One region of the Streptomyces sp. NPDC050988 genome, then DNA from elsewhere that is predicted to be linked to it. Evidence: riboswitches for the same ligand, from Rfam matches in the RefSeq annotation. Region 1 holds a riboswitch; each other region holds the start of a gene.
What was found. A riboswitch is a leader RNA that binds a small molecule or an ion and turns the genes downstream of it on or off. The one in region 1 is predicted to bind cyclic di-AMP.
Positions count from the first base shown of each region.

Region 2: linked by a shared signal. The riboswitch ahead of ACIBEI_RS03040 (C40 family peptidase) and the one ahead of ACIBEI_RS25165 (M23 family metallopeptidase) in region 1 are both predicted to bind cyclic di-AMP.
Region 3: linked by a shared signal. The riboswitch ahead of ACIBEI_RS37375 (M23 family metallopeptidase) and the one ahead of ACIBEI_RS25165 (M23 family metallopeptidase) in region 1 are both predicted to bind cyclic di-AMP.

Region 1 covers NZ_JBITFQ010000012.1:21,762-31,133, reverse strand. The annotation lists gene ACIBEI_RS25205 (GntR family transcriptional regulator) at 20-316, opposite strand; gene ACIBEI_RS25200 (hypothetical protein) at 475-825, shown strand; gene ACIBEI_RS25195 (hypothetical protein) at 1,215-1,622, opposite strand; gene ribA (GTP cyclohydrolase II) at 1,681-2,307, opposite strand; gene ACIBEI_RS25185 (MarR family winged helix-turn-helix transcriptional regulator) at 2,484-3,020, opposite strand; gene ACIBEI_RS25180 (dihydrofolate reductase family protein) at 3,132-4,271, shown strand; tRNA gene ACIBEI_RS25175 (tRNA-Met) at 4,407-4,480, shown strand; gene ACIBEI_RS25170 (PP2C family protein-serine/threonine phosphatase) at 4,682-5,767, shown strand; cyclic di-AMP (ydaO/yuaA leader) riboswitch at 6,084-6,239, shown strand; gene ACIBEI_RS25165 (M23 family metallopeptidase) at 6,251-7,300, shown strand; gene ACIBEI_RS25160 (aldo/keto reductase) at 7,392-8,336, shown strand; gene ACIBEI_RS25155 (PrsW family intramembrane metalloprotease) at 8,465-9,372, opposite strand, start outside.
Region 2 covers NZ_JBITFQ010000001.1:698,766-708,137, reverse strand. The annotation lists gene ACIBEI_RS03055 (catalase) at 1-12, shown strand, start outside; gene ACIBEI_RS03050 (SGNH/GDSL hydrolase family protein) at 166-1,080, shown strand; gene ACIBEI_RS03045 (LLM class flavin-dependent oxidoreductase) at 1,226-3,127, shown strand; cyclic di-AMP (ydaO/yuaA leader) riboswitch at 3,396-3,568, shown strand; gene ACIBEI_RS03040 (C40 family peptidase) at 3,664-5,133, shown strand; gene ACIBEI_RS03035 (DUF4394 domain-containing protein) at 5,227-6,087, opposite strand; gene ACIBEI_RS03030 (AfsR/SARP family transcriptional regulator) at 6,272-9,372, opposite strand, start outside.
Region 3 covers NZ_JBITFQ010000026.1:123,784-133,155, reverse strand. The annotation lists gene ACIBEI_RS37400 (alkaline phosphatase family protein) at 1-110, opposite strand, end outside; gene ACIBEI_RS37395 (DUF5998 family protein) at 110-697, opposite strand; gene ACIBEI_RS37390 (GNAT family N-acetyltransferase) at 739-3,579, opposite strand; gene ACIBEI_RS37385 (HPr family phosphocarrier protein) at 3,860-4,141, shown strand; gene ACIBEI_RS37380 (GntR family transcriptional regulator) at 4,452-5,147, opposite strand; gene ACIBEI_RS37375 (M23 family metallopeptidase) at 5,453-6,226, opposite strand; cyclic di-AMP (ydaO/yuaA leader) riboswitch at 6,239-6,399, opposite strand; gene ACIBEI_RS37370 (M16 family metallopeptidase) at 6,649-8,037, opposite strand; gene ACIBEI_RS37365 (M16 family metallopeptidase) at 8,034-9,372, opposite strand, start outside.

The DNA of each region.
Region 1 (9,372 bases):
CGCGGACTATGAGACAGACTCAGGTTTCCGGTGTGCCGTCGTCCGGCGCGTCGCTCGGTGGCTGCTCGGCGACGAAAGATCCCTTGCCGCGCACGGTGACGATGAGCCCGCGCTCGCGCAGTTCCTGGGCGGCACGTCGTGCGGTGAGTCGCGCTACGCCGTATTCGTCGGCGAGATGGTTCTCCGAAGGAATGGGCCTGTCCGGTGCCAGTTCGCCAGAGGCAATCTTTCCGGAGATGACGTCAGCCAGCTGTACGTAGAGCGGTCTCGCGCTCATCGGGTCCAGGGTGGGCTTCGGCTCTTCCGTATCGCTCATATGTCCAACGTAGAGAGGCAGTGCCCTGCACGATCGTGTGGATCCCTCTGTACTTGTATGCAGAGGGCTACATCCTGGGATAGCTTCAAGAATGGAAAAACCCCGGCGAGGTGTCCAGACCTCCCGGGGCATGGCCAACGCTTCAAAGGAGCGTCGACGTGTACGACCCTATCCGCCGCACCCTCGAATGGCTGCGCCTCCTCTTCTGTCCGGGCACGGGCAAACGGCGCCGCACCCGCCACCGCACCTGCCTCTGCATCCACTTCACCGCCGTACGGCACCCCTCGCCCTCCGTGCCCCTACCGCCACGGCTCCCCCACCACCGCTCCCCGTACGGCCTTGTCGCGCCCCTCGACGGCGCCGACTCCGCCCTCGTACGCCCCTACCTCGCCGCCCACGACCAGGAAGCCGCACTTCAGCAGCGCCGTCGCCTCGCCCTCGTGCTCGCCGCCGACTTGGGGATCGACCTCGACCGGCACCTGATCGGCGCGCAGGAGGTGGCCGCCTGATGAAGCACACGACGAAGCGGACCACTGGCCCTGCGGGGATCGCTCCCGGGCCCCGCCTCCTGCCCTGGCCGTCCCTCGACGGCAAACCCTCCTACCTGGTCACGGAGAACGGCGGCGGATACGTGTCCCGTCTCGCCGACGATCTGGAGGCGGCCCAGCTCGCCACAGGTGCCGACGTCCTCGGCCTGGCCCGGACAGTGCTGGACGATCCGGCCTCGCCGTACACCGAGGTCCGCTACGCCGGTCTCCGCCTCGCCGAGTGCCTGGCCGACGCCCTGCGCGTCGCCGAGTCCCGGGGACTGCGCCTGCCTGCACCGGATTCCGAGGACGGCGGGCAGGTGATCCAGGAGACAGGGAGCGGGCCATGTCCGGGCGGCCAGCCGGCCGGCTCAAGTAATCAACAACAACGCCCCCCACATCACCACAGCCAGACAAGGCAGCACGTAAGTGATCAGAGTGATCGACAGTCCCCGTCTGCGGCCGGTCCAAGTCGACCATGTGGTGGCGTAGTCGGGGAGGCGTTCCAGTGCCCTCGCCTGTACGTGGCGGTAGTAGAGGCGGTGGCGGTGGCCGACGTAGAGCCAGGTGAGGGCCAGTACGAGGCCGAAGGCGGCCAGGACGCGGGCTGCTGAGAGGTGTTTCTCCGTGGTGAGGAGTGTCGTGTAGGCCACGGCGAAGAGTGACTGGCCCACGAGGAAGAGGTTGCCGCGCTGGAACAGCATGCTGTTCTCGTGCAGCGTGTGCTGCCAGAGTCTGCCGTCCTCCGCCATGCGCTGAGCTTCGCTGTCGTCCCCCATGCCACTCTTCTGCCCTGCGATCGCGCGGAGCCACCCATTCCGTGGGCGGGGTCCGGGGTCAGCCAGCCGTCAGCTTCGCCAGTGGCAATGTGTGCTGGGTCTGGAGGACCTTCGCGCGGAGGTAACGGACGTTGTGGGCCGTGGTGAAGACGCCCGTCGGGACGCGGTGGCCGACCGTGATGCCCAGGTCGCGGAGCTGGTTCGCCTTGTCGGGGTTGTTGGACAGGAGGTCCAGTTCCGTGATGCCGAGGGCCGTCAGCATCTGGGCCGCCGCCGTGTAGTCGCGGGCGTCCTCGGGAAGGCCCAGGGCCGTGTTCGCGGCGTACGTGTCGAGACCCTCGTCCTGGAGGGCGTACGCGTCGAGCTTGTTGTAGAGGCCTATGCCCCGGCCCTCCTGGCGGAGGTAGAGGAGCACACCGCCGCGGGTCGCGATCTGCTCGACCGCCTCGCGGAGCTGGGGGCCGCAGTCGCAGCGGGACGAGCCGAAGACGTCGCCCGTCAGGCACTCGGAGTGGAGGCGGACCAGGGGCGTGGCCGAAGGGGTGCCGAGGATCACCGCCACGTGTTCCTGGCCGTCGGTCAGGCCGTGGAAGGTGACCAGTTCTGCGTCGACGCTGTAGCCGTCGTTGAAACGCAGCGGCACCCGGACGCGCGAGCGCTGGGTGGCGGCGGGGTAGTCGGGCATGCGGTTCTCCCGGTCCGATCTCTTACCTGCTTCAGATTTGAAGCAGATCCTCGAATCGAGACCCTACCTCATGCTTTAAAGTTCAAGCAACGGAAATGTGGGACATGGGTTTGTGGTGCGGCTCGTGTGCCCCTGCGTGCCTCATGTCTCAGGCCTCATGGCTCATGCCTCAGGCCTCATGCGTCGCCCGTCGCCGGCCCTCCCGCGCACGGGCTCGACCTGCGCCGCCACGGGACGTCGTCCGGTGCTGCCTGTGGGTCGTCGCCCTCCAGGCCCCGTGCGATCCCCGTGCAGATCTCCTCCAGCTGCCCCACCTGCTCCGGGCTGAGCTTGTCGAAGAGCGTCGCGCGGACCGTCTCGACGTGGCCGGGGGCCGTGCGCTCCAGCAGGGCCATCCCCTCGTCCGTGAGGATCGCGACGCTGCCCCGCTTGTCCATGCTGCAGTCCTCGCGGCGTACCGCCCCGTCCTTCTCCAGGCGGGTCACCGCGTACGTCAGCCGGCTACGGGTGATCTTCGTGCTCTCCGCGAGGTCCGTCATGCGCAGGCTGCGTCTCGGCGCCTCGGAGAGGTTGGCGAGGATGGAGTAGTAAAGGTGCGGCATGCCGGCCTCCTGCTGGAGCTGCCGGTCGATCGCGTCCTCCAGGAGATGGGAGGCAGCGATGTAGGCGCGCCAGGCGCGCTGCTCCTCGGGGGTGAGCCAGCGGGTCGTCATGCCCCCAGTGTAGGTTTGTTTCAAACTTGAACCAAGACCGGATCGGCGACCGGTGACACCGGCCCGCCGTCCGGGCAAGCCCTACCTCCGCCTCCGAAAGCGAGCGCGTCCATGCCTCACCCCTACGTCCTGTTGTCCGCCGCCGTCTCCCTCGACGGCTGCCTGGACGACACCGGCCCCGGACGGCTGCTGCTCTCCGGACCGGCCGACTTCGACAGGGTCGACGAGGTACGGGCCGAGTCCGACGCGATCCTCGTCGGCGCGGGCACCCTGCGCGCCGACAACCCCCGGCTCCTCGTCAACTCCGCCGAGCGCCGCGCGACCCGCGTCGCCGCCGGACGGCCGGAGTACCCGCTGAAGGTCACCGTCAGCGGCAGCGGTGACCTCGACCCCGGCGCCAACTTCTGGTCCACGGGCGGCGAGAAGATCGTCTACACGACCGACGAGGGGGCCGAGAGGGCCACTGAAGCGCTGCGCGGGCTCGGCGTCGACGTCGTCTCCGTCGGCCCGGACGTCGACTGGCGGGCCGTACTCACCCACCTCCACGACGTCCGCGGCGTACGGCGGCTCATGGTCGAGGGCGGCGGCCGCGTCCATACCCAGCTCCTGAGCCAGGGCCTCGCCGACGAACTGCAGCTCGCCCTCGCGCCCCTCGTCGTGGGTGAGTCGGACGCGCCGCGCCTGTTCGGACCCGGCGACTACCCGGGCGGCCCCCGCAACCGGCTGCGGCTGGTCGAGACCCGGCCCGTGGGGGACGTCGTCCTCATGCGGTACGTCCCCACCGCGCCCGGCACCGGGAACGTACCCTCCGCCGCCGACCACCGTTGGCTCGCCCTCGCCTGCGAACTGGCCGCCGAGTGTCCGCCCTCGCGGACCGCGTTCAGCGTCGGCGCGGTCGTCGTCGCGGCCGACGGTACGGAGCTGGCCCGCGGGTACTCCCGAGAGGCCGACCCCGTGTCGCACGCCGAGGAGGCGGCCCTCGCCAAGATCGAGCCGGGTGATCCGCGGCTCGCGACCGCCACCGTCTACAGCAGCCTGGAGCCGTGCGCCCGCCGCGCGTCACGGCCCGCGCCCTGTGCCCGGCTGATCCTCGACGCGGGCGTACGGAGGGTTGTGACCGCCTGGCGGGAGCCGGACACCTTCGTGGCGGGCGCGGACGGCAGCGGGCTGCTGGCCGCGGCCGGCGCCGATGTCCTGGTGCTCCCGGAGTACGAGGCCGACGCCAAGGCCCCCAACCGTCATCTGGCCTGACCGGCCCGTTTCCCGTCGGTACGGCCGACGGGTCCTCCGGACCAGCATCTTTCATGCCAAAACCCCCGGTGAAGCGCGGGCGACATCAACGCGTGTGCTTCGGGTCCCGCAGATGGCGTACAGTGGTCTTAACGACGCGGGGTGGAGCAGCTCGGTAGCTCGCTGGGCTCATAACCCAGAGGTCGCAGGTTCAAATCCTGTCCCCGCTACTGAAGGCCTGAGGCCGGAATCCGATCAAGGATTCCGGCCTCAGGTGTTTCCCGTACATCTCCTCAGGCTTCCCCGGGTGTTCGGGCAGGTGTCTTCACCCGCCCGGTCTTCACCCGCCCGGTCCTCGCCCGCTCGCCCGCCGTCCGCGCTCCCGGAAGCCTGGACAGGTGGAGGAGCGGGAGCCGGAGCGGGGCGAGCCCATGAACGTCGAGCCCGTGGAGAGGACCGTCTCGTACCAGCGCACCCTCGTCCGCGTGCTGCCGGCGCTGCTGGTCGCCGCCGGCGTCTGCTACGACCTCCTCACCCCGCAGGACTTCACCGCGGCTCCCTTCTTCACGGCCGCGGTGCTCATCGCCGCAGCCCTCTTCTCGCTCGGCGCCACCGTGTGGACGGGAATCGCGGCGACCGCGGGCATGGGAATCGTGCACCTCAGGTTCGCCTTCGACGCGGGCGCGGTCACCGAGGTCCTCACCGTGGCCACGGCCGCCGCGCTCGCCGTCGGCATCAACCGGCTCGTGGTCCGCGGCAACGCGCGCCTCGCCACCGCCCGCGAGATCGCCGAGGCCGCCCAGTGGGCCGTACTGCCCGAACCGGCGGCGCGGATCGGCGGCCTGGAGATCGCGGCACGGTACGAGGCCGCGCAGGAGGGCGCGTTCATCGGGGGAGACCTGTACGCCGTGCAGGACACCCCGCACGGCGTACGGCTCCTCGTGGGCGACGTACGGGGCAAGGGCATGGGAGCGGTCGCCGTCGTCGCCGTACTCATCGGGGCCTTCCGTGAGGCCGCCGAGCAGGAGGCGAGCCTGGAGGCGGTCGCGCAGCGGCTGGAGCGGGCGCTCGCGCGCGAGGGTGTCCGGCGCGACATCATCGCGGTCCTCGAGGACTTCACCACCGCCGTGCTCGCCGAGATCCCGCACGGCACCCCCGTCGTACGCCTCGTGAACCGCGGCCACCCCGGGCCCCTTCTGCTGTACGGCGACGGAGAGGTGCGTACGCTCGCCGCGCCGGAGCCCGCGCTGCCGCTCGGGACGGGGGAATTGGGGACCTGGCCCGACCGCGCCCAGGAGGAGGCCTTCCCGGGCGGGACCATGCTGCTCTTCCACACGGACGGGCTGTCCGAGGCGCGGGACCGGCGAGACGTCTTCTACGATCCGGCGCGGCGGCTGTCCGGGCGGGTTTTCCCCGGGCCCGACGCGTTGCTCGCCGCGGTACTGGACGACGTCCTGCGGCACACCGGGGGCGGGGCGACCGACGACATGGCACTGCTCGCGGTGCGGCGGCCGTGAAGGTATGGCGGGAGGGCGCGGTCGTGGTGATTGCGTGACGGTCGTGAGTGCGGCGGCCGTGAGATGCGTCGCTCTTTCGGCGGGCCATATCACCGTTCGTAGTCGAACGGCGTCCCTCCGCTCAACAACTGACGCACCATCAACAGGGCTCCCGTTCCTGAATGTCGATCAACTCGCCCGATTTACCCCGCTCATGACCTGTAAGTCCAGGCCAAGAGCCGTAACGATCATCAGGAACAGCTTGGAATCCGGTGCCCGGGTCTATTAACGTTCGATAACGCAGCGCGGTCGTCCCAGCCGTCACAAGAGTCGGCTCCGTGCGCACGCGCCGAATCCCGCAAGGGAACCGGGGAACCACCACTTGGGGTGAATCGCTCGTCTTCGCGGTGTAGCGCACCGCGGTTGACGCGCGTAGGAGACCTTCCTGCTCCGAACCCGTCAGCTAACCCGGTAGGCGAGAAGGAAGGAAAGGAGTGCGCCTACGTGGCGTCCAACCGGTCTGCCCTCACACCCTCGTTCGTTCCGGATGAGTTGACGGGTGAGTCCTCGGGTGAGAAGAAGCCCGACACATTCGCCTACGGCGCTCGTAAGGACGAGGAGACGTGGGAGGTCTGGAATCCCAGCGCGGAGACCGTCCTTCCCGTCCGCGGCCGGCACCGCGTCGCCAAGCAGCGCGGCGGCGGACTCGCCCGTAGCTCGACCGTTCTGGGCGTCGGCGTCATAGCCGCAGTCGGCGCGGGTGGCATGGCCACCGCGCAGACCGGCAAGCCCCCGGTGTCGATCTCGATCCCCGACCTGCCGAACGTCGGCTCGCCGTTCTCGGAGGACGACGCCCCCGAGGGCTCCAGCACTCCGATCACCGCCGTCGGCCTCACCGCAGCCGACGCCGAGGAGGGCAACTCGGACGCGGGTGAGGCCCTGCGCGCCCGCATCATGCTCCAGGCCGAGCGGCAGCAGGACCAGGTGGACCGCGAGGCCCAGCGGGCCGCCGAGGCCGCCGCCGCGAAGAAGGCCTCCGACCAGGCCGCGAAGGAGCGGGAGGCCGCCGAGGCCAAGGTCGCCGCCGCCAAGAAGAAGGCGGACGAGGAGGCCAAGGCGAAGGCCGAGGCCGCGCGCCTCGCCGAACTCGCCAAGCAGTTCACGCTGCCCACCTCCTCGTACACGATCACCTCGACCTTCGGACAGTCCGGTGCGCTGTGGTCGTCCGGTCAGCACACGGGTCTGGACTTCGCCGCTCCCACGGGTACCCCGATCAAGGCCGTTCACAGCGGCACGATCAAGGAAGCCGGCTGGAACGGCTCGTACGGCTACCGCACGGTCCTCGAACTCGACGACGGTACGGAGATCTGGTACGCGCACCAGTCGTCGATCGGTGTCAGCGTCGGGCAGAAGGTGAACACCGGCGACATCATCGGGCGCGTGGGCGCGACCGGCAACGTCACCGGGGCGCACCTCCACCTGGAGGTCCACACCAGCGGCGGCGACGGCATCGACCCGATGGCGTGGCTGCGGGGCAAGGGGCTCACCCCGTAAGGGCTCAACCGGAAGAGCTCACCCGGTAAGAAGGGCCTGAGAGGTTCCTGGGTGCGGAATACGGCCGTCCGGTACGGCCGTTGATCCACCCATGACCTCTCTCCGCAAGCTGGGTTCGTCCGATCTCGAAGTCTTTCCGCTCTCCCTCGGCGGCAACGTCTTCGGCTGGACCGCCGACCGGGCGCGGTCCTTCGCCGTGCTCGACGCGTACACCGCCGCGGGCGGGAACTTCGTCGACACCGCCGACACCTACTCGGCCTGGGTGCCGGGCAACGAGGGCGGCGAGTCGGAGACCGTCCTGGGCGACTGGCTCGCCTCGCGCGGCAACCGCGCCGACGTCGTCGTCGCCACCAAGGTCGGTGCGCACCCCCGGTACAAGGGTCTGTCCGGGGCGAACATCAAGGCCGCGGCCGACGCCTCCCTGCGGCGGCTGAAGACGGACCACATCGACCTCTACTACACCCACTTCGACGACCCGTCCGTGCCGGTCGAGGAGATCATCACGGCCCTGGACGAGCTCGTCCGCGCCGGCAAGGTGCGCGCCATCGCCGCGTCCAATCTCTCTCCCGAGCGGCTCCAGGAGTCCCTCGACCTCTCCGACCGCGAGGGCCTCGCGCGGTACGTCGCGCTGCAGCCGCGGTACAACCTCGTCTCCCGCGACTCGTACGAGGGCCCGCTCCGGGACGTCGCCTCCCGGGCCGGTCTCGCCGTCGTCCCCTACTCCTCGCTCGCCTCGGGCTTCCTCACCGGCAAGTACCGGGCGGGCGCCGTCGTCGACAGCGCGCGGGCCGGGTCCGCGGGGGCGCATCTGGAGTCGGAGCGGGGGCCGCGGGTGCTGGCCGCGCTCGACGAGGTCGCGCGGGAGCGCGGGGTCGAGGTCGCCACCGTGGCTCTGGCCTGGCTGTCGTCCCGGCCGACCGTCGTCGCGCCCATCGCCAGCGCTCGTACGGTGGAGCAGCTTCCGGCGTTGTTGGGGGTGGCCGGGCTTGCCCTCACGGAGGGGGAGTTGGGGAGGCTGACCTCGGCTTCCGGCTGAGGTTGAGGGGTGGGGTGTTGGGTGTGGGGCTGGGGTTTGGGGTTTGGGGTGGGGCTGGGGTTTCGTCTTGGGTTTGGGCTGGGGTGGGGGGTTGGGGGGCGGTTGCGTTTTGGGGTTGGGGCTGCGCCTCAGGAGCGGTATGGGTTGTACGTGTACGGCGTCGGGTAGCCGTGCCACTGCGGTGCCACCGGTGCCGGAGCCGTCGCCCGGGCCGCGTACAGGAGCGCCGGGCGGGCCGGTTCCCGGCGCGTCCACAGTTCGTGGAGCAGCTCCCGTTCCCGTACGACGAAGTCGGCTCCCGCGCGGCCCTTGCGGCCCCGGTGACGCAGGAACGCCAGCGACGTCGCGTACGCCTCGTACTCCGCGACCGCCCTGCCCGCCGAGCGTCCGCCGTGGTGCGTGGCGTACTCACGGGCCAGCCGCCGTGCCTTCATCGAGCCGAGGACGAACGGCTCCGGGGCCGTGAGCCAGCCCGCCATCGCGTACGCGGGGAGTTCGTCGCGGATCGTGCCCAGTTCGCGCTGGCGGGTCCAGATGACCAGCCAGGTCAGCAGGCCGAAGGCCGGGACCATGAAGGCCGCGTAGACCGCGAAGAAGCCGTACTCGCCGAAAGTCGACGAGCCGTTCCACATCGCGTGCATGCCCATCGCGAGCAGCAGTCCGACGATCGGGAGCAGTACGCGCCGTACCTGGTGGCGGTCCGCCGACAGCGCCGCGATGCCGAAGCCGATGCCCGTGAGCACGGTGAACAGCGGGTGCGCGAACGGCGACATGATCACACGTACGAAGAAGGTCGCCGCCGTGACCGAGGCGATGCCGCTGCCGCCGCTGAGCTGGTCCGTGCCGAACGCCGTGCCGAGGTAGAGGATGTTCTCGGTGAACGCGAAGCCGGTCGCCGTGACGCCGGCTATCACCACACCGTCCAGGATTCCCGTGAACTCCCGTCTGCGGAACAGGAAGACGAGTAAGACGGCTGCTGCCTTCGCCGACTCCTCGACTATGGGGGCTATGACCGTCGCGCCCAATGTGTCCGCGC
Region 2 (9,372 bases), on a different contig from region 1:
CACAACGAGTAGAGCTTCGCCCCATGTTGGCCCCGCTCGGGAGTGAACCACCTTGATTCGCGCGGCGTTTGACGTAATGACAGCACAACGCCCCCGCATCCGACACCTGTTGGCGTAGCGACTCCAGGAGCGATTCGACGAGTGCTTCGGGGGCCCGACGAATGGATGGACTTGAACAAGCAGACCAAGAGGTCTCCCGGTCGGCGCGGCCTGTTGCGAGGCGCCATGGTGGCGTGTTGCGCGATGGCCCTGTCCACCGCGGGGGCGACAGCGGCGAGCGCCTCGGCACCGACCGCGCGCACCGTGGACTATGTGGCACTGGGCGACTCGTACGCCTCCGGCCCCGGCATACCGACCCAGGTCGACACCGCGTGCGCGCGGTCAGACCAGAACTATCCGTCCCTTCTCGCGGCAGCGAGGAACTGGCAGCTGACCGACGTCAGTTGTTCGGGCGCCACGACGACGGCCCTGGCCGGACCTCAGGGCTCGCGACCGCCGCAACTGGACGCACTCGGCGCGGACACGGACGTGGTCACCCTGACCATGGGCGGCAACGACATCGGGTTCTCCAGCAATCTGGCCACCTGCGCCGGACTGACGTCCAAGGACCCGACGGGCAACCCGTGCCAGACGTTCTTCACGAGCGGCGGCACGGACCAGCTCGAACAGCGCGTCAACGACACCGCTCCCAAGATCGCCGCGGCGCTGGACGCCGTCCGGCAGCGGGCTCCGCACGCCAAGGTCCTGGTGGTCGGCTACCCCGACCTGTTCCCGGACGACGGGGTCGGCTGCACCAGCTCCGCCGTACCGCTCGCGGCCGGTGACTTCGCCTATCTGCGGGACACCGAGAAGAAGCTCAACGCGATGCTCGCGAGCCAGGCGGCGGCGAACGGTGCGGGCTACGTCGACACCTACACCCCGTCGGTGGGCCACGACATGTGCAAGCCGGCCGGAGAGCGCTGGATCGAACCCCTGGCCGCGGCGGCCCCGGCCGCGCCCGCCCACCCCAACGCCCGGGGTCAGCAGGCCATGGCCGCCACGGTGGAGCGTGCCCTCCACTGCCGCGCGTACCGCCGGTGACCTGAGGGGGGCGGGGCACCGGCTGTCCTGAGGAACGCCGGTGCCCCGCCCCCGAACAGTCCGAAGGACCTGTTGGTCATCCCACAAGGACCCGTTGGTCATCCCACGACCGAAGGAACGTGTACCTGATGACAGGAGAACGCATATGACAACTCTGACAAGCGATTACATCGTCGTCGGAGGCGGCACCGCGGGCTGCGTGCTGGCCGCGCGGTTGTCGAGCGAGCCCGGGACACGCGTGGTGCTCCTGGAGGCCGGCGAGGCGAGCGGCCCGGCGGAGATGGCGTACCCGGATCCCCTGGCGGCCTTCGGTCTGTGGGGCTCCTCCGTGGACTGGGCGTACTCCACGACGGCCCAGGCCGGCACCGAGGACGCCGTGCACGCGTGGCCGCGGGGCAGGGTGCTCGGTGGGTCGAGCGCCATCAACGGCATGGTGCACCACCGCGGGCACCCCGACAGCTACGACGCCTGGGAGAAGCAGGGCGCGACGGACTGGAACTACAACGCCCTGCTGCCGTTCTTCCGGCGGAGCGAGCGGGCCGAGGGGCGCGACCCCCAGGTGCGTGGCACCGACGGCCCCATGCGCATCGAGGCGAGCCCGGCCCCGAACCCGCTCGCCGAGGCCGCGTTCCGCGCCGCGGTGGAGGCCGGGCACACGCCACTGGACGACGGCAACGGTCGCGGGAGCGAGGGGGTGTCGTGGCGGGAGAGGAACGTCGCCGACGGCCGACGGCAGAGCGCCGCAGAAGCCTATCTGCGCCCTGTCCTGGCCAGGCCCAACCTCACGGTGATCACCGGCGCGTACGTACGTCGGCTCGTGCTGGAGAACGGGCGCTGCCGAGGGGTGGAGTATTCCGTCGCCGGTGAGGTGCGAACCGTCCTGTCCGATCGGGAGACCGTCCTGGCAGCCGGCACGATCGGGTCACCGCACCTGCTCATGCTCTCCGGTATCGGTCCCGTGGATCACCTCTGGGACGTCGGCGTCGAGGTCGTGGCCGATCTGCAGGGGGTCGGTGGCAATCTCCACGACCACGTGACCAGCTACGTCGTCCACGGCTCCGACCGGCAACCGCCGAGCGGCCCGTCCGCTGAGGCGCAGGTGCTCACCCGGAGTTCGGACGGCGTGGCCCCCGACCTGCTGCTGCTCTTCGCCGGAGCGGCGCTGCGGCCCCGGTGGACGGGCGCGGACCTGGGCGGCTACTCCATCCTGTTCTCCCTCATGGACCCGTACAGCCGGGGCACCCTGCGCCTGCAGAGTTCGGACCCCACCGCGGCTCCGCTGATCGATCCGGCCTACCTCAGCGACGACCGGGACCTCGACCGGCTTCTCGTCGGCCTGCGCCTCGCGCGTGAACTCGGCGGTACAGAGGCGCTCGCGCCGTGGCGGACGGTCGAGTCCTTCCCCGGCGTCGACGTTCAGGACGAGGAATCCTGTCGCGCGTACCTGCGGTCCACGGCGAGCACTTACTTCCATCCGGTGGGGACCTGCCGGATGGGCATGGACGAACTCGCCGTGGTGGACCCGCAGTTGCGGGTACGGTCCATCGAGGGACTGCGCGTCGCCGACGCCTCGGTCATGCCGTCCGGTTCGTCGGCCGAGTACAAGGGCGCTCTGTGGACGATCCCGAGCGCGTACATCGAGACGCTCCCCGTGCAGCGTCCCCGCCCGCCCGTGCTCCTCGGCGGTTTCACTCCGGCCACCCTGGAACGTATCGGCCGTCGCGCGGACGGCTGGGCGGGCGTGGGGCTGCCGGTGCCCCAACTGGCCTACGTCATCGGCCAGATACGGCAGATCGCGGAGGCCAACGGACGTGACCCCGACGCCCTGCGCACCGTCGTCCGGGTGAACCCCGTGGTGACGGCCGAGGCCGCGCCGAACGATGCCGTTCCGCACCGGGGAACGGTCGCACAGGTCTCGGACTACCTCCTCGCCGCCCATGCGGCCGGGGCGGACGAGGTTCTCATCGACCTGCAGCAGACCGCACGCAGCCCGCACGAAGTGACGGACCTGGCGCACCGTTTCCACGAGCTGCTGAGCAAGGGTTAGGCGCCTGTCCGGCCGCCGCTCGCACGCCCGTTGGGAGGCCCGCCCGTACGGGGCGTGAGCCGGATGACCGGACCCGTGGACCACGGGTCCGGTCATCCGGGTCGGCCAGGATCAGATGTCGCCGAAGTCCGGTGATGTCTCGACCAGGTACGACGAAGGTCACAGTTATATATCGGACACTTCGCCCTTCAATCTTCACACGAGGTGCACATGTTGGCTAAGTTGACGGACAGGACGCACGACTCCCTCCGGTGAACCTCGCCGGGTCGCGCGGCCTCCGCCGAATCCGGTGGCCCTCGCGGCGACCGGAACCGGGGACCCAACCGAACTTTGGGGTGAATCGGCCCAACCGCCCGACAGGGCAAGGGCCGTAGGGCATACCTTCCGGATTCCTCGCCCGAACCCGACAGCTAACTCGGTAGGCGGAGCACGGAAGGAGTACGGCTCCCATCGCGCCGGAACGAACCCCGCGCCCCGGAGGCAACAACCTCCCGGGTATACCCCGGCCCGCCCTCGCGACGGCGGCCGCCACCTCAGTGGATCTCTACTCCTCGGCCGGCGGATCCTCGGCCGGCGGATCCTCGCCCGCACGAGGGGACGACGGGCCCAGTCGCGAAGAGGTCCAGCAGCGGATCAGCAGCCTCTACGACCAGGCGGAGACCGTCAGCGGGAACTACAACGCGACGCGGGCGATGAACTCGGGGCGGCCGCGCGAGCGTATGACGCCCGGGCCCGACATCGGGCGTGGGCGTGCCGACACGGTCGCCGCCGCCGATCCCGTTCTGAGCGACCGCGCCAAGCAGTGGTTCGACGTGGGGCGTTCGCAGCTGGGGCCCCTCATCCCCGCCGTGCTGCCGCCCGACAGAATGCCGGACCGCGGCCAGACCGAGACGCGGCCCAAGACCCCCGGTGGGCGTCAGGGGGACCGGTCTTCCGAGGAGCGGTCGTCCGGCCGTGCGCTGGAAGGGGCAGGCAAACCCCTCCTTGAGCTGACCGCAGGACCCGGCGCCGCGACACCCGCCCGACCCGTGGCGGAGCTGACCGCAGGACCCGTCGCCGCGCTGCCGGCCGTGCCGCAGGCGCGCCAGGAGGCCACCGCGCTCCTGCCCGCGACCGCCGCCGACCCGCGGCAGTCGCTGAAGACCTCCAAGCAGCGGAACCAGAGCAAGCTCGCGAAGGCCCGTGAACTGCTCTCCGCACACACCGCCCGGCAGAGCGCGCCGGTGGCGGCCATCGAGCCCCCGCCGGCGGCGACCGCCTGGTCCACCACCGAGGGACAGGGCTACCGCCAGCCCGAGGCCGAATGGTGGCAGCCGCAGGCACAGGCGCAGCCGCTGTCGGCCGGTTTCGGCATGGAACCGGCTGTCGACGCACTGGGCGGCCCGGACCTGACGTTCGGCATGGGCCTGCCCGCTGCTCCGGCTCCGGCGATCGCTCCGCCGATCGCTCCGGCTCCGTCGGTCGGTATGGATCTGCCCATGGGCCCGGACCTGACGTTCGGTATGGCTCCCTCCATCGACGCCCGTACGCCGATCGGCACGGGAGTGCCCATCGGTTCGGACGGTGCTGCGAACCCGGGGTACGGCACTCCGACCCCGGGATACACCGCTGCGCCCCCGGCATACGGCGGATCGGCCCCCGGATACGGCGGGAAGGCCGCGACAGCCGTCGACTTCGCGCGTGAGCAGATCGGCAAGCCCTGTGTGTGGGGCGCGATGGGGCCGGGCTCGTACGACTGCTCCAGCCTCACTCAGGCGGCCTGGAAGGCGGCGGGGGTCGCACTCCCGCGTACCGTGAACGATCAGGCGGTCGCGGGCATGGCGGTGCCCCTCTCCGACATCCGTCTCGGCGACCTGGTCCTCTTCCACGGGCACGTCGGCCATGTCGGCATCTACAGCGGCAACGGCATGATGGTCCACGCGCCGAGCCCGGGGGCGGCCATCCGTGAGGAGTCGATCCACTGGGCCGGCGAGTCGGCGATCCACAGCGTGATCCGGCCCGCCTGACCCGACCCGGAGGCCGTATCGGTGCGCGCGCGAGGCGCCGCCCGATACGGCCCCTGATCGTCTCGTTCCGGAGACGGCAGGTCCGCGAAAGTGTCAGCTCATGTCGAGCGAGACGGCGACGTCGGTGATGGCTACGGGGAACTGGTCCACACTGGTCGTGGCTCCGGTGAGCACGTCGACGGTGTAGAACGTCGACGTCGAGGCACCGGCCGGGGTCAGGGTGGCGAAGGCCGTGTTCGAGATCGTCTTGCCGGCGCTCAGATCGCTGAAGATGTCGAAGCCCGCGTTGACACCGGCGTCGAAGCCCAGTGAGCCGGTCGGGACCAGCAGGCCGTTGGCGGGCGGCGACTGGATGACGACCTGGTCCGAGGTCGTGTTGATGTCGAACAGCGTCGTCGCGGTGGCCGAGTTCAGGTCGTTGTTGGTGTAGGCCGCTCCGGTGACACCGGGGGTCGTCGCCCCGTCCGTGGTCAGCGGGGTGTTCGTGGCGGTGCTGCTGTTGGCGAGGTTGTGCGCCAGGTTCTGACCGGTGTCACTGATGATCCGCAACCGGTCGGCCGCGGGGTTGAAGTCGACACCGAAGTTCGTGCCCTGCAGCGGAACACTGAGCTGCGAGACCTTGGTGACCAGCGGGTTCGGGACCGCGGGCGGGATCTGGACCGTGTAGATGCCGCCCTTGTTGCCGACCAGGTACAACAGTCCGTTCTGTACGCGGAAGTCGAGCCCGACGACGGCGGTGTCGCCGACGAGCCCGTCGATGCGCCTGAACCAGTTGAGCGTGCCGGGGTCGTCGGTGTTGAACGAGGCCATCAGCGTACCGTCGGCCGAGATACCGAACGCCAGCAGACGGGGCGGCGCCGCGTGGCTGGTGCCCGGCGTCGCCACGACGAGTGCCGCCATGGCGGACGCGGCCGCGACCGCCGCGGCCATTCTCTTCTTGAGCCCTGCTTTCATCGCTTCTTCCCTCTCGGTCGGCGTGAGCTTGAGCGTGGATGTGAGCGCGAGCGTGTGCTGGGGCAGAGGCATTGCCGCCTGGCCCGCCAGGCCGGATCGACAGTCGGCGACGGCAAGCTATGAGGCAGGACTGGACATCCACTGGACGGTGATTGAACGACCGGACGGCGGGGGCTCCGCCAGGTCACGGACCCGATGTGGTCGACGCCGCAGTAGCTGCCGCCCATGGCCCGAGGGCCCGGCGGGCGCGCTCGGCGCCCGCCTGCGCGCGTGCCAGCTGGTCGTGCTCACCGGTGACGGACGCGACCGTCGCGGCGGTGGAGTGGTGGTCGAGCGCCTCGTCGTGACGGCCGCTGCCGTGCAGCGCCTCGGCGAGGCCGTTGAGCGCCGACGCCTCCCCGTAGCCCTCCCCGTTCTCGCGGAACAGTTCGAGGGCTCGCCGCTGGCAGGTGACCGCGGCCTCGAACTCGCCCTGCTTCAGCCGGATGTCGCCCAGACCGGACAGCGCGTACGCCTCGCCGCCGTGGTGCCCCAACTGCCGGAAGAGCGCGAGGGCCTGCTCCTGGCATTCGGCCGCGGCCTCCGAACGGCCCAGCCGCAGAAGGGCGTTGCCGAGGTGGGAGAGCGTGCGGGCGCGGCCGATCCGGTCACCTGTCAGATCGTGCAGGGCGAGGGCCTGCCGTTGGTGGTCGGCCGCCTGCTCGTAATCGCCCAGCCGCAGACAGACATTGCCGAGGTTCGTGAGGGTGCGGGCCTGGCCCACCTGGTCGCCGGTCTCCCGGTAGAGGGCGAGGGCCTGTTGATGGTCGTGCGCCGCGTCGCGGAGGCTGCCCAGCCGCCAGTGCACGTTGCCGAGGTTGGACAGGGTCCTGGCCCGCCCCGCCAAGTCGCCCGTCCGGTGGTGCAGTTCGAGGGCCCGTACGAGATGGTCCTCGGCCGTTCCCGCGTCGGCCAGCCGCCAGTGAACGACTCCGAGGTTGGTCAGCGCGTGGGCCTGTCCACCCAGATCCCCGAGCGTCTCGGCGGCCCGCAGGGCGTGGCGGTGGATCTCCAGCGCTTCGGTGTGGTGACCGGAGTCGAGGTGGCGGAAGAGCAGAGCGGCCAGCCGGACGGCGTGGCGGGGACTGCCTCGGTCCGCGGCCACCGCGCAGACGGCGGCCAGCGTCGGCCGCTCGGTGTCCAGCCAGGCCCGTGCCGCGGCCGCGTCACCGACGACGGGCGGGACGCGGACGGACGGTTCGACGGCGGGCCTGTGGTGCCGCTCGGCCGGGTAGAGCGTGTCCATGGCCGCCGCGGCCGTGCCGAGATAGTGGTCGAAGAGACGGACCAGCGCGGCCTGCCGTTCGGCCTTGGAGTCATGCGTACGGGTCAGGCGGTACGCGTAGGCGCGCAGCAGGTCGTGCGTGCCGAACCGGCCCGGCCGGGCGGGCTGAAGGAGGTGGGCGCGGGCCAGCAACGCCAGGGTCCCGGCGGCGTGGGGCGGAGTCTCACCGGCGCCTGCGTGCTCGTCGCCCGGTACGGCAGCTGACGTGTGGTGCCCCGGCGTGTGGGCCGGTGTCCGGCCCGGCATGTGCTCGCGCGTGTGGGCCGGCGTCCGGCCCGGCACGTGTTCCGGCGTGTGGCGTGGCACGCTGCCCGGCGCCTGGCCCGACTTGGTGCCCGGCACGTGCCCGGGTCTCTCGTCCCGCGTGGTGCCCGGCATACGGATCGGTCCTTCGCTCGGCACAGGGCTCGGTGCTTCGCCCGGCATCGGGGTCGGCTCCTCGCCCGGCACAGGGGTCGTTGTTTCGCCCGGCGCTTCGCCGATCAGCGCCGCGACCGCATGTGCGTCCGCCTCCGGTCCGGGGTGCAGGCTCAGCAGGCGGAAGGTGCGGGCGGCCGGTGCGGGGAGTCGCTCGTAGGACCAGGAGAACACCGCCTCCACCGCCGCACGCCGGTCACCGCCCGCGTTCAGGAGATCGAGCCGTCGCTGCTGGTCGGCCAGCTCCGCCACCAGGTCCGCCAGTCGCGACGGCGGGTGGGCGACGGCGAGTTCGGCCGCGACCCGGAGCGCCAGCGGGAGACGGGCGCACTGTTCGGCCAGGGCGGCGGCCGGCCCCGGCTCGGTGTCGACGCGCCCACCGACCAGCGTGCGCAGCAGGGCGAGGGCGTCGGGCGGCGGGAGCGGGCCCAGACCGATCCGGCGGGCGCCGTGCAGGGCCACCAGCCCGGCGAGGCTGTCCCGGCTGGTGACCACGACCGTACAGGCCGGTGAGCCGGGAAGAAGCGGGCGGACCTGCTCCTCGGACAGGGCGTTGTCGAGGACCAACAGCATCCGCCGGTCGGCCAGTTCGGTCCGGAACCGGCTCGCGCGGTCGTCGACGTCGAGCGGGATCGCGTCACCGGGCACCCCGAGGACGCCGAGGAACCGGGTGAGGGCGTCGCCGGGCGGCATGGGGCGGTCCGGGTCGTAGCCGCGCAGGTTGACGTAGAGCTGGCCGTCGGGGAACCGGTGGCGCGTGCGGTGCGCCCAGTGGACGGTCAGCGCGGTCTTCCCCACTCCGGCCGTGCCTGAGACGACCGAGATGGCCCCTGCCGTCGGACTGTCCGCCGCCGCGGCCAGCAGCCGGTCCAGCGCGGACAGTTCCGGGTCACGGCCCGCGAAGTCGGGTACGTCCGCGGGGAGTTGCGCGGGTAATCGGTGCGCCTTGGGCGGATACGGGGGTACGTGGGCGGGCACCTGAGCGGGTGACTCGGCGGCGTCTGCCGTGCCATCGCCGTCGGCGGGAGCATGCCCGGCACCGGGAGTTGAAGGCCGGGTGCGGCGGCGCAGCAGGGCGGCATAGGCCTCGGCCAGTGCGGGGCCGGGGTCGACACCGAGTTCGTCGGCCAGCCGACGGCGGCTCCGCCGGTAGACGGCGACGGCCTGGTCGCGTCGGCCGACAGCCTCGTAGGCCCGGATGAGCCGGGCCTGGGCGTCCTCGTCCAGCGGCTGCGCGATCGCGGTCTCCTCCAGGACGGGCAGCGCGTCGGCGCTCCGGCCCGCCGCGATCATGGCCTCGCCGTACTGGGCGACCGCACCACGGCGTTCCTCCGCCAGCGCGACGACCACCGGGTGTGCGGAGAGGAAGGGCAGGTCCGCGAGGGGTGGTTGCTGCCACAGCCCGAGCGCCTCGGCCAGCAGCGCGGCAGCCCGCTCCTGGCCGCCGCGCCGGCCGTCCCGTCGTACGGTCACCGCCCCGGCGACCAGGTCCCTGAAGCGCAGCAGGTCGATGGCGTCGTACGGGACGCGCAGCGCGTAGCCGT
Region 3 (9,372 bases), on a different contig from region 1:
CCCGCGGCCAGTGTGGGCAGCAGGTCTGCGAGCGAACCGGCCCCGTACTCGGGTACGGGAGCGGAGTCGAGGGAGAGCGGTTCCGGGTGGTCCCAGACTTGCTGGGCCATCAGCGGGTGACGTCCGCGGTCGCCTCGGAGAGCGACTGCGCGAAGGCGAGGGTCTGCCGCACGGCGTCCGGGCCGTCCCCGGCCTCGCTGACGCGCAGGCTCAGGTCGTCCGCCGTCGAACTGCCCGTGTACCCGTGGTCCGCCTCGCAGTTGGGGTCACCGCAGGCGGCCGGCTCCAGGTCGATACGGGCGACCGCGCCCCAGCCGATGGTGAGGACGACCTCGCGCGGCAGCGTCCCCGGAACGTACTTCTCCGGATTGGCGACGACGCGGCTGAGAACCACCGACGAGATCCGGCCAAGCTTCACGGATTCGGTCGACGTGGTCGCGTACGGCGTCGGGGACGTGCTGTCCGCCGCCTGTTCGTCGGTGTGGCTCACGATGAAACGGTTTCCCGTGAGGACGAGCACCGTCACGTGCCGACGCACCTCGTTGGCGTCGAACGTCGTCTCCTGATGGACCAGATACGACCGGATGGGCTCGCCGCCCACAGCGGCCTCCACAGCCTCGGCCACGAGGGCCGGGTAGTAGCCGCTGCGCTCGATCGCCGCTCGCAGCCCCTGGGTCGTCGTACTGGTCTTGGCCATGACGTCCATCCTACGGGGGCGCACTGACTGCGAGGCACCGCTCAGTACACAGGAAGCGTGCGCGGACCGAGGTCGTCGCGGACGGGCGGCGGCGCGAGCCGTACGGAGGCGCCGAGCACACTCAGCCCGTGCGGGGCCACGACGACGGGCTCCAGGGACACGGAGACGACCTCGGGATGGTCATCGACAAGGCGTGACAGGCGCAGCAGCAGTTCCTCCAGGGCCACGACGTCCGCCGGCGCGGAGCCCCGCCAGCCGAAGAGGAGCGGTGCGGTCCGGATCGACCGGACCAGCGAGGCCGCGTCCCGGTCGGTGACCGGAATCAGCCGGTGCGCGGTGTCTCCGAGCAGCTCCGACGGGGCCCCGGCGAGCCCGAAGGAGAGCACCGCTCCGGCCGCCGGGTCTATGACGGCTCGTACGACCGTGTCGACGCCGCGCGGTGCCATCGCCTGTACCACCGGGCGCAGCTCCTCCGGCGTCCCGAAGAGGCTGGTCAACTCTGCGTACGCTCTGCGCAGTTGCTCCTCGTCCGCCAGATCCAGCCGTACGCCGCCGAGGTCGGCGCGGTGGCGCAGGTGGGGGGCGGTGGTCTTGAGCGCCACGGGGTAGCCGAGGCGCTCCGCGGCTGCGACGGCCTCGTCGGGCGTGGGCGCGGGCAGGGCACGGCGGACGTCGATGCCGTACCGCCCGAGCAGGGCGCAGGTGTCGTCGGGGCCGAGGGTGAGGCCGCCCATGCCTCCGTCGCCGAGCAGCGCGTCGATCTGTTCGGCCGCGCCCTTCTCGTCGATGTCCTCGTACTCGGGGACGCGACCGGGGTCGGCGGCCTCGCGCCGCCACTGGCCGTACCTCACGGCCTCGGCGAGGGCGCGGACGGCCCGCTCGGCGGCCGGGTAGGCGGGGATGAGGCGGGAATCGGCCTCGGCCTCGGAGGCTTCCGCCACCGTCGGCGGGCGGTCCGCCGGGCGGATGGGGTGGTTGCTGCCCGCGAACGGGGGCGCGGGGCGAGCCGCCTGGGGCGCGGTGCCGGCGGCCGCGGACAGTGCCTCCGCGAGGCCGCCCAGCTCGACGTGGACGACGAGGACCGGCTTGTCGGGAGCGGCGGCGGAGGCCGAGCGGAGCGCCTCCGCCAGGGCGGCGTCGGCCGTGGAGGTCTCCCCCACCGCCGGGATCGCGGTGACCGCGACGGCGTCGCAGCCGTCGTCGGCCAGCGCGTGCGTCAGCGCGGCGCGGAAGTCCTCGGCCGAGGCGGCCGTGGTCAGGTCCACCGGGGGCAGCGGTCGCAGCCCCTCGGCGAGGCACGCGTCGTACGTCAGCAGCCCGAGGGACTCGGAGTTCCCGACGATCGCCACCCGTGGCCCCAGCGGCAGGGGCTGGCGCGCCAGGAGCAGGCCCGCGTCGACCAGTTCCGTGATCGTGTCCACCCGGATGACGCCGGCCTGGCGCAGCAGCGCCGACACCGTCGCGTGCGGGAGCCGGGTGGCCCGGACGGCATGCCCCTGGGGCGCGGCCCCGCCGTGCCGTGCGCCCTGGACGACGACCAGCGGCTTCGCCGCCGCGGTGCGCCGCGCGAGGCGGGTGAACTTCCTCGGGTTCCCGATGGATTCGAGGTACATGAGGGCGACATCGGTGTCGGGGTCGTCGTACCAGTACTGAAGGACGTCGTTGCCGGACACGTCCGCGCGGTTGCCGGACGAGATGAACGTCGACACGCCGGTCACGCCGGTGACCCCGCCACCGCGCCGGTGCAGCCGGGACAGCAGCGCGATGCCGATGGCGCCGGACTGGGCGAACAGGCCGATCCGCCCGGCGCGCGGCATCTCCGGTGCGAGCGAGGCGTTGAGCCGCACCTGGGGGGAGGTGTTGATGACTCCGAAGGCGTTCGGTCCGATGATCCGCATCCCGTACGTACGCGCCTGGCGCACGAGCTCACGCTGGCGCTCCCTGCCTTCGGGGCCGCTCTCGGCGTACCCGGCGGAGACCACGACGAGCCCCTGAACCCCGTGTTCACCGCACTCGGCGACGACTTCGGGGACGCGCTCGGCCCGGACGGCGACGACGGCGAGGTCGACGGGCTCGGGGATGTCACGCACGGAGCTGTACGCCGGCACTCCGCCGAGCTCCTTCTCCTGAAGTGCCCCGTTCACGGCGTAGAGGCGGCCGGTGAAGCCCGCTTCGCGGAGGTTCTCCAGGACGCTGCGGCCCACTCCCCCGGGTGTGCGGCCCGCACCGATGACGGCGACCGAGCCCGGCGCGAGGAGCCTGGCCACCGAGCGCCCCTCCGCCCGCTGCTCCCGCGCGCGCTGCACGGCCAGCGAGCGGTCGGTGGGCTCCAGGTCGAACTCCAGGCGTACGACGCCGTCCTCGAAGTGGCGCTTCTGCTGGTATCCGGCGTCCGTGAACACCTTGATCATCTTGTTGTTGGCGGGCAGCACCTCGGCGGCGAAGCGGCGGATGTCGCGCTCACGGGCGACGGCCGCGATGTGCTCAAGCAGGGCCGATGCCACGCCGCGGCCCTGGTGGGCGTCCTGCACGAGGAAGGCGACCTCTGCCTCGTCCGCGGGGGCGGAGGCGGGGAGGCCGTCGGCGTTGATGCGGTCGTAGCGTACGGTGGCGATGAACTCGCCGCCGACCGTGGCCGCGAGTCCCACCCGGTCCACAAAGTCGTGGTGCGTGAAGCGGTGGACGTCCTTGGCGGACAGGCGCGGATACGGCGCGAAGAAGCGGTAGTACTTCGACTCGTCGGACACCTGCTCGTAGAAGCTGACCAGGCGGTCGGCGTCGTCGGCCGTGATCGGCCGGATGCGCGCGGTGCCGCCGTCGCGCAGCACGACATCGGCCTCCCAGTGAGCGGGGTACTCGTGCCGGTCCGGCGAGGTCTGCATGGGGCCCAGAGTACGGCTCGGGTCCGACAACGGCCGGTCCCGGCCGCGGGGGTTCATGTCCCGGGCGCGTGCCGGTACGTGTCCCGGGGTTCGGGGTCCCGGGGGTCACGCCCCAGGGGTTCACATCCCGGCGACGGCGGGCTCGCGTCCGACAGGGGCGCGAGGCAGTCTTGGGTGACCGAAGCCGCCTCGGGCCCGGTATCCGCAGCCGCCCGGGGCACGCTTCACGATATGGAACAATGGTCTAGACAACCGTGAGACACCTGAAGGGCAGCATCACATGGCTGAGCGCCACGTCAACGTCGGCTGGGCCGAGGGCCTTCACGCCCGTCCCGCCTCCATCTTCGTCCGGGCCGCCACGGCCTCCGGCGTCCCCGTGACGATCGCCAAGGCCGACGGCAACCCCGTCAACGCCGCCTCGATGCTCGCGGTTCTCGGCCTGGGCGCCCAGGGCGGCGAGGAGATCGTCCTGGCCTCCGACGCCGAGGGCGCGGACGCCGCGCTCGACCGCCTGGCGAAGCTGGTCGCCGAGGGCCTCGACGAACTCCCCGAGACCGTCTGACCTCGCGGACCACGTACGGCGGAGCCGCGTCGACCCATACCGGGTGACGCGGCTCCGCCGTTTCCGTCTGCAGGACGCGCGCCGTGCTGTGGCCTCACGCACTGTTTTTCCCGTGCGTCACGCCGTCTCGCTGCTTTTCGCCGCGCTCCCGGGCACCGTCCGGGCTTTTTCGGATGCCCGCGTATCGGGTTCCACTCATCCTGGTTCCGCGCATGCGGAAATCACGTGCGTGGAAATTCCCGGCACGTGGAAAAAAGGGGCAGCAGAAATAGACCCCGGCGAATAACTCTCTTTGTATACGGCGCCACTGTTAATGCCGCAGGCCCGCCGTGTTTACGGGATGTTGCGAAGTCCTCACACGCTCCGCGCGGTCACCGCCGCCGGGAAAGCGCAGCCGGTGCGCGGCCATCGCCCGCTCGGTGTGCAGCGCCGTGATCGCCCTGGCCCGGTCGTTGTCGCCGCGTGCGACGGCGTCCACGATGGCACCGTGCTCGGCCCAGGACTCGGCCGGGTGCGCGGGCGCCTCGACCGAATACATCCAGGCGATCTTGTGCCGCAACTGGGCGAGCGTGGAGGTCAGCGCGGGGCTTCCGGAGGCCTGTGCGAGCGTCTCGTGGAACCAGCCGCCCAGGGAGCGCAGATCCTCGCTGTTGCCCCTCCTGGCCCGCTCCTGGCCCAGCCTGACCAGGCCGCGCAGCACCTTGAGGTGCGCCTCCGTGCGACGCTGGGCGGCGCGCGCTGCACCCAGCGGCTCCAGCAGCATGCGCATCTCCAGGAGGTCGGCGGCCTCCTGCTCGGTCGGTTCCGCGACACACGCGCCCGCGTGCCTGCGCGTGACGACGAAGCCTTCCGCCTCCAGGGTGCGCAGGGCCTCCCGTACGGGGACCCGCGAGACGCCGTACCGGCGCGCGAGCAGTTCTTCGGTGAGCCGGCTGCCGCGCTCGTAGACACCCGCGACGATGTCGTCACGGATCGCCGTGCATACCGAGTGCGCGGGAATACGCATGACCGGACCTCCGCCTTAACCCCCGCGAAACGCGGTCGATTGACGCTTGTTCGGTGACTCTATTGCAGAGAGCGGGAAATTCCGATGGCGGACCGGAATCCATGGATATTTTTTGGACACACCTCGCTTCTGAACAGGCAGTCGTCCGGTGCGAAGTCGGCCGGGAAGTGGCCGAGAAGCCGTCAGGAAGTGATCAGAACCGCGCGAAGGCCCCGGCTCGGTGAGCCGGGGCCTTCGGGAGCGGTGTCCGCGCGGGCGGGCCGTTGCGTGGGAAGGCTGCCGCGCGGGAGGGCGGTCGCCCGCCGTCAGACGTTCACGCCGTGCTGGCGGAGATACGCGATCGGGTCGATGTCCGAGCCGTACTCCGCGCTCGTCCGCGCCTCGAAGTGCAGGTGCGCCCCAGTGACGTTGCCGGTCGCCCCGGAGAGGCCTATCTGCTGACCGGGGGTGACCGTCTGGCCGACGGAGACACCGAGGGACGACATGTGCCCGTACTGCGTGTAGGTGCCGTCGTTCATCTTGAGGACGACCTCGTTGCCGTACGAGCCGCCCCAGCCGGCCTCGACGACGGTACCGGCGCCCACCGCGTGCACGGCGGTGCCGCTCGCGGCGTGGAAGTCGATGCCGGTGTGGCTGCCGGAGGACCAGACGGCGCCGCCGGCCTTGTAGCCGGTGGAGACGTACGAGCCGGAGATGGGAGCGGTGTACGACTTCAGCAGGCGCTCACGCTCGGCCGCACGGGCGGCGCGGGCCTTGACCTCGCGCTCCTTCTTGGCCTTCTCCGCGGCTTCCTTGGCCCGCTCCTTGGCGGCGGCCTCGGCCTTCTCGCGGGCGGCGGTCTCGTCGGCGGCCTGCTGCTGGGCGGCGGCCTGCGCGTCGATCTGGTCGGCGACCGAGTCGCCGATGGTGATCGCCTGGGTCAGGGTCTGCTCGGCCGGGCTCTCGGCGGCGAGTGCGGGAGCAGCCAGGGTGCCGACCACACCGGTGGTGGCGAGTGCGGCGACGCCGACGGTCCGGTTGGTCGTGCGCTTCATACGGCTGGGACGACGGTGCTTCCCGGCGGCGCGAGTGAACGCCATGAAGTGGCTGGTCCTTTCCTTCCTTCTCGCCTACCGGGTTAGCTGACGGGTTCGGAGCAGGAAGGTCTCCTACGGACATCCTTCGGGAAGGGCGTCCGATTCACCCCAGGGACTACGTATGGGTCCCCGGCTCCCCTGGCTCGCGCCGTACGGGGACTCGGCGATGACTGTCCGGTGCCGCGGGCGCGGCGCACTGCCTGACGAACAGCCGGACCGACGCTAAGCGGGGCGTCTTTCAATCAACAAACGGATCAAGGGTTTTGTAGCGCATGCCACAGGGCAGACGGGCAACCTCCCTACCAATACGGACAACCAGCGGTTCTGGTGCTGAAGTCCGGGCAAAAGGAGAACCCAGGCGCCCCTTCGGTCACCTGGGTTCTCCGCGGAACGGCCCTGTTCCGCTGCGCCTTCTACTGCGCGTTCTACTCCGCTGCCACGACGCTGACTTCACCGATTCCGAGGGCCCGGACCGGCTCCTCGATCTGCGCGGCGTCACCGACGAGGACGGTCACCAGGCGGTCCACCGGGAAGGCGCTCACGGCGGCCGCGGTGGCCTCCACGGTGCCGGTCGCGGCGAGCTGCTGGTACAGCGTCGCCTGGAAGTCGTCCGGCAGGTACTGCTCGACCTGATCGGCGAGGGTGCCCGCGACGGCGGCCGCCGTCTCGTACTTCAGCGGCGCCACGCCCACGAGGTTCTGCACGGCGATGTCGCGCTCGGCGTCGGTGAGGCCCTCGGCCGCGAGGGTGCGCAGCACCTTCCAGAGGTCGTCGAGCGCCGGGCCCGTGTTCGGGGTGTCCACGGATCCGCTGATGGCGAGCATCGCCGCGCCCGTCCCGTCCGGCGCGGAGCGCAGCACCTGGCCGAACGCCCGCACACCGTAGGTGTATCCCTTTTCCTCACGCAGGACGCGGTCCAGGCGCGAGGTGAGGGTGCCTCCGAGGCAGTACGTGCCGAGCACCTGGGCGGGCCACACGCGGTCGTGCCGGTCGGCGCCGACGCGGCCGATGAGCAGCTGTGTCTGGACGGCTCCCGGCCGGTCCACGATGATCACGCGGCCCGTGTCGTCGGCGGTCACCGGCGGAATGGGGCGGGCCTCGGCCTGCGATCCGGTCCAGGCGCCGAGCGTGTCCCCGAGCAGCGCGTCGAGATCGACGCCGGTGAGGTCGCCAACCACGACGGCGGTCGCGGTGGCGGGGCGTACGTGCTTCTCGTAGAAGGCGCGGACGCCCGCCGAGTCGATCGCGGTGACCGTCTCCTCGGTGCCCTGGCGCGGCCGCGACATGCGCGAGGTCGCCGGGAAGAGCTGCCGGGAGAGCTCCTTGGCTGCGCGGCGGGCCGGGTTGGCGGTCTCGTGCGGGATCTCGTCGAGCCGGTTGCGCACCAGCCGCTCGATCTCGCTGTCCTCGAAGGCGGGTGCCCTGAGGGCGTCGGCGAGCAGACCGAGCGCCTTGGGGAGCCGGGAGACGGGGACTTCGAGGCTGATCCGTACGCCGGGGTGGTCGGCGTGCGCGTCGAGGGTGGCGCCGCAGCGCTCCAGCTCGGCGGCGAACTCCTCGGCGGAGTGCTTGTCGGTTCCCTCGGTGAAGGCACGCGCCATGATCGTGGCGATGCCGTCCAGGCCCTTCGGCTCGGCCTCCAGCGGGGCCGCCAGGAGGATCTCGACGGCGACGACCTGCTGGCCGGGGCGGTGGCAGCGCAGCAGCGTCAGGCCGTTGTCGAGCGCGCCGCGCTCGGGGGCCGGGAAGGCCCAGGGCCTGGCCTCGCCGGCCTGGGGCTGCGGGTGGAATTCCATCGTGGCGAGCTCGGTCACTTGGCCGCCTCCTCGTCGGTGTCGTCAGCGGCGTCGGTCTCTTCGGCCTCTTCGGCGACGGTCGGCTCGTAGACCAGCACCGCGCGGTTGTCGGGGCGCAGGCGGGCCTTGGCGACCTCCTGGACCTCCTCGGCCGTGATCTCGAGGACCCGCTGGACGGCGGTGAGGGCGAGCTGCGGGTCGCCGAACAGCACGGCGAACCGGCACAGTTCGTCGGCGCGGCCGGCGACCGTGCCGAGACGGTCCAGCCACTCACGCTCCAACTGGGCCTGGGCGCGCTCCATTTCCTCGGCGGTGGGACCCTCCTCGGCGAACCGGGCGAGCTCCTCGTCGACCGCGGTCTCGATCACCGGCACCTCGACGTCACCGGACGTCTTCACGTCGAGCCACCCCAGGGAGGGCGCTCCCGCGAGGCGCAGCAGGCCGAACCCGGCCGCGACGGCGGTGCGGTCACGGCGTACGAGCCGGTTGTAGAGCCGGGAGGACTCGCCGCCGCCGAGCACGGTCAGGGCCAGGTCCGCCGCGTCGCACGCGCGCGTGCCGTCCTCCGGCAGCCGGTAGGCGGCCATCAGCGCGCGGGCCGGGACCTCCTCCTCGACGACCTCGCGCAGCTGCTCACCGATGGTCTCGGGCAGGGAACCGTCGCGCGGGGCGGGCTTGCCGTCGTGGCCCGCGATCGAGCCGAAGTACTTCTCGACCCAGGCGAGTGTCTGCTCCGGGTCGATGTCCCCGACGATCGACAGAACGGCGTTGTTGGGCGCGTAGTAGGTGCGGAAGAACGCGCGAGCGTCCTCCAGGGTGGCCGCGTCCAGGTCGGCCATCGACCCGATCGGGGTGTGGTGGTAAGGGTGGCCCTCCGGGTAGGCGAGGGCGGTCAGCTTCTCGAAAGCGGTGCCATAGGGGACGTTGTCGTAACGCTGCCGGCGCTCGTTCTTGACGACGTCCCGCTGGTTCTCCATGGACTCGTCGTCGAGCGCGGCGAGCAGCGAGCCCATGCGGTCGGCCTCCAGCCAGAGGGCGAGCTCCAGCTGGTGGGTGGGCATGGTCTCGAAGTAGTTGGTGCGCTCGAAACTGGTCGTGCCGTTGAGCGAACCGCCCGCGCCCTGCACCAGTTCGAAGTGGCCGTTGCCCTTCACCTGACCCGAGCCCTGGAACATCAGGTGCTCGAAGAGGTGGGCAAGTCCGGTGCGGCCCTTGACCTCGTGGCGCGAACCGACGTCGTACCAGAGGCACACCGCCGCGACCGGGGTCAGGTGGTCCTCGGAGAGCACCACACGCAGGCCGTTGGCCAGGCGGTGCTCGGTCGCTGTCAGGCCGCCGGAACCGGCCTCAGCT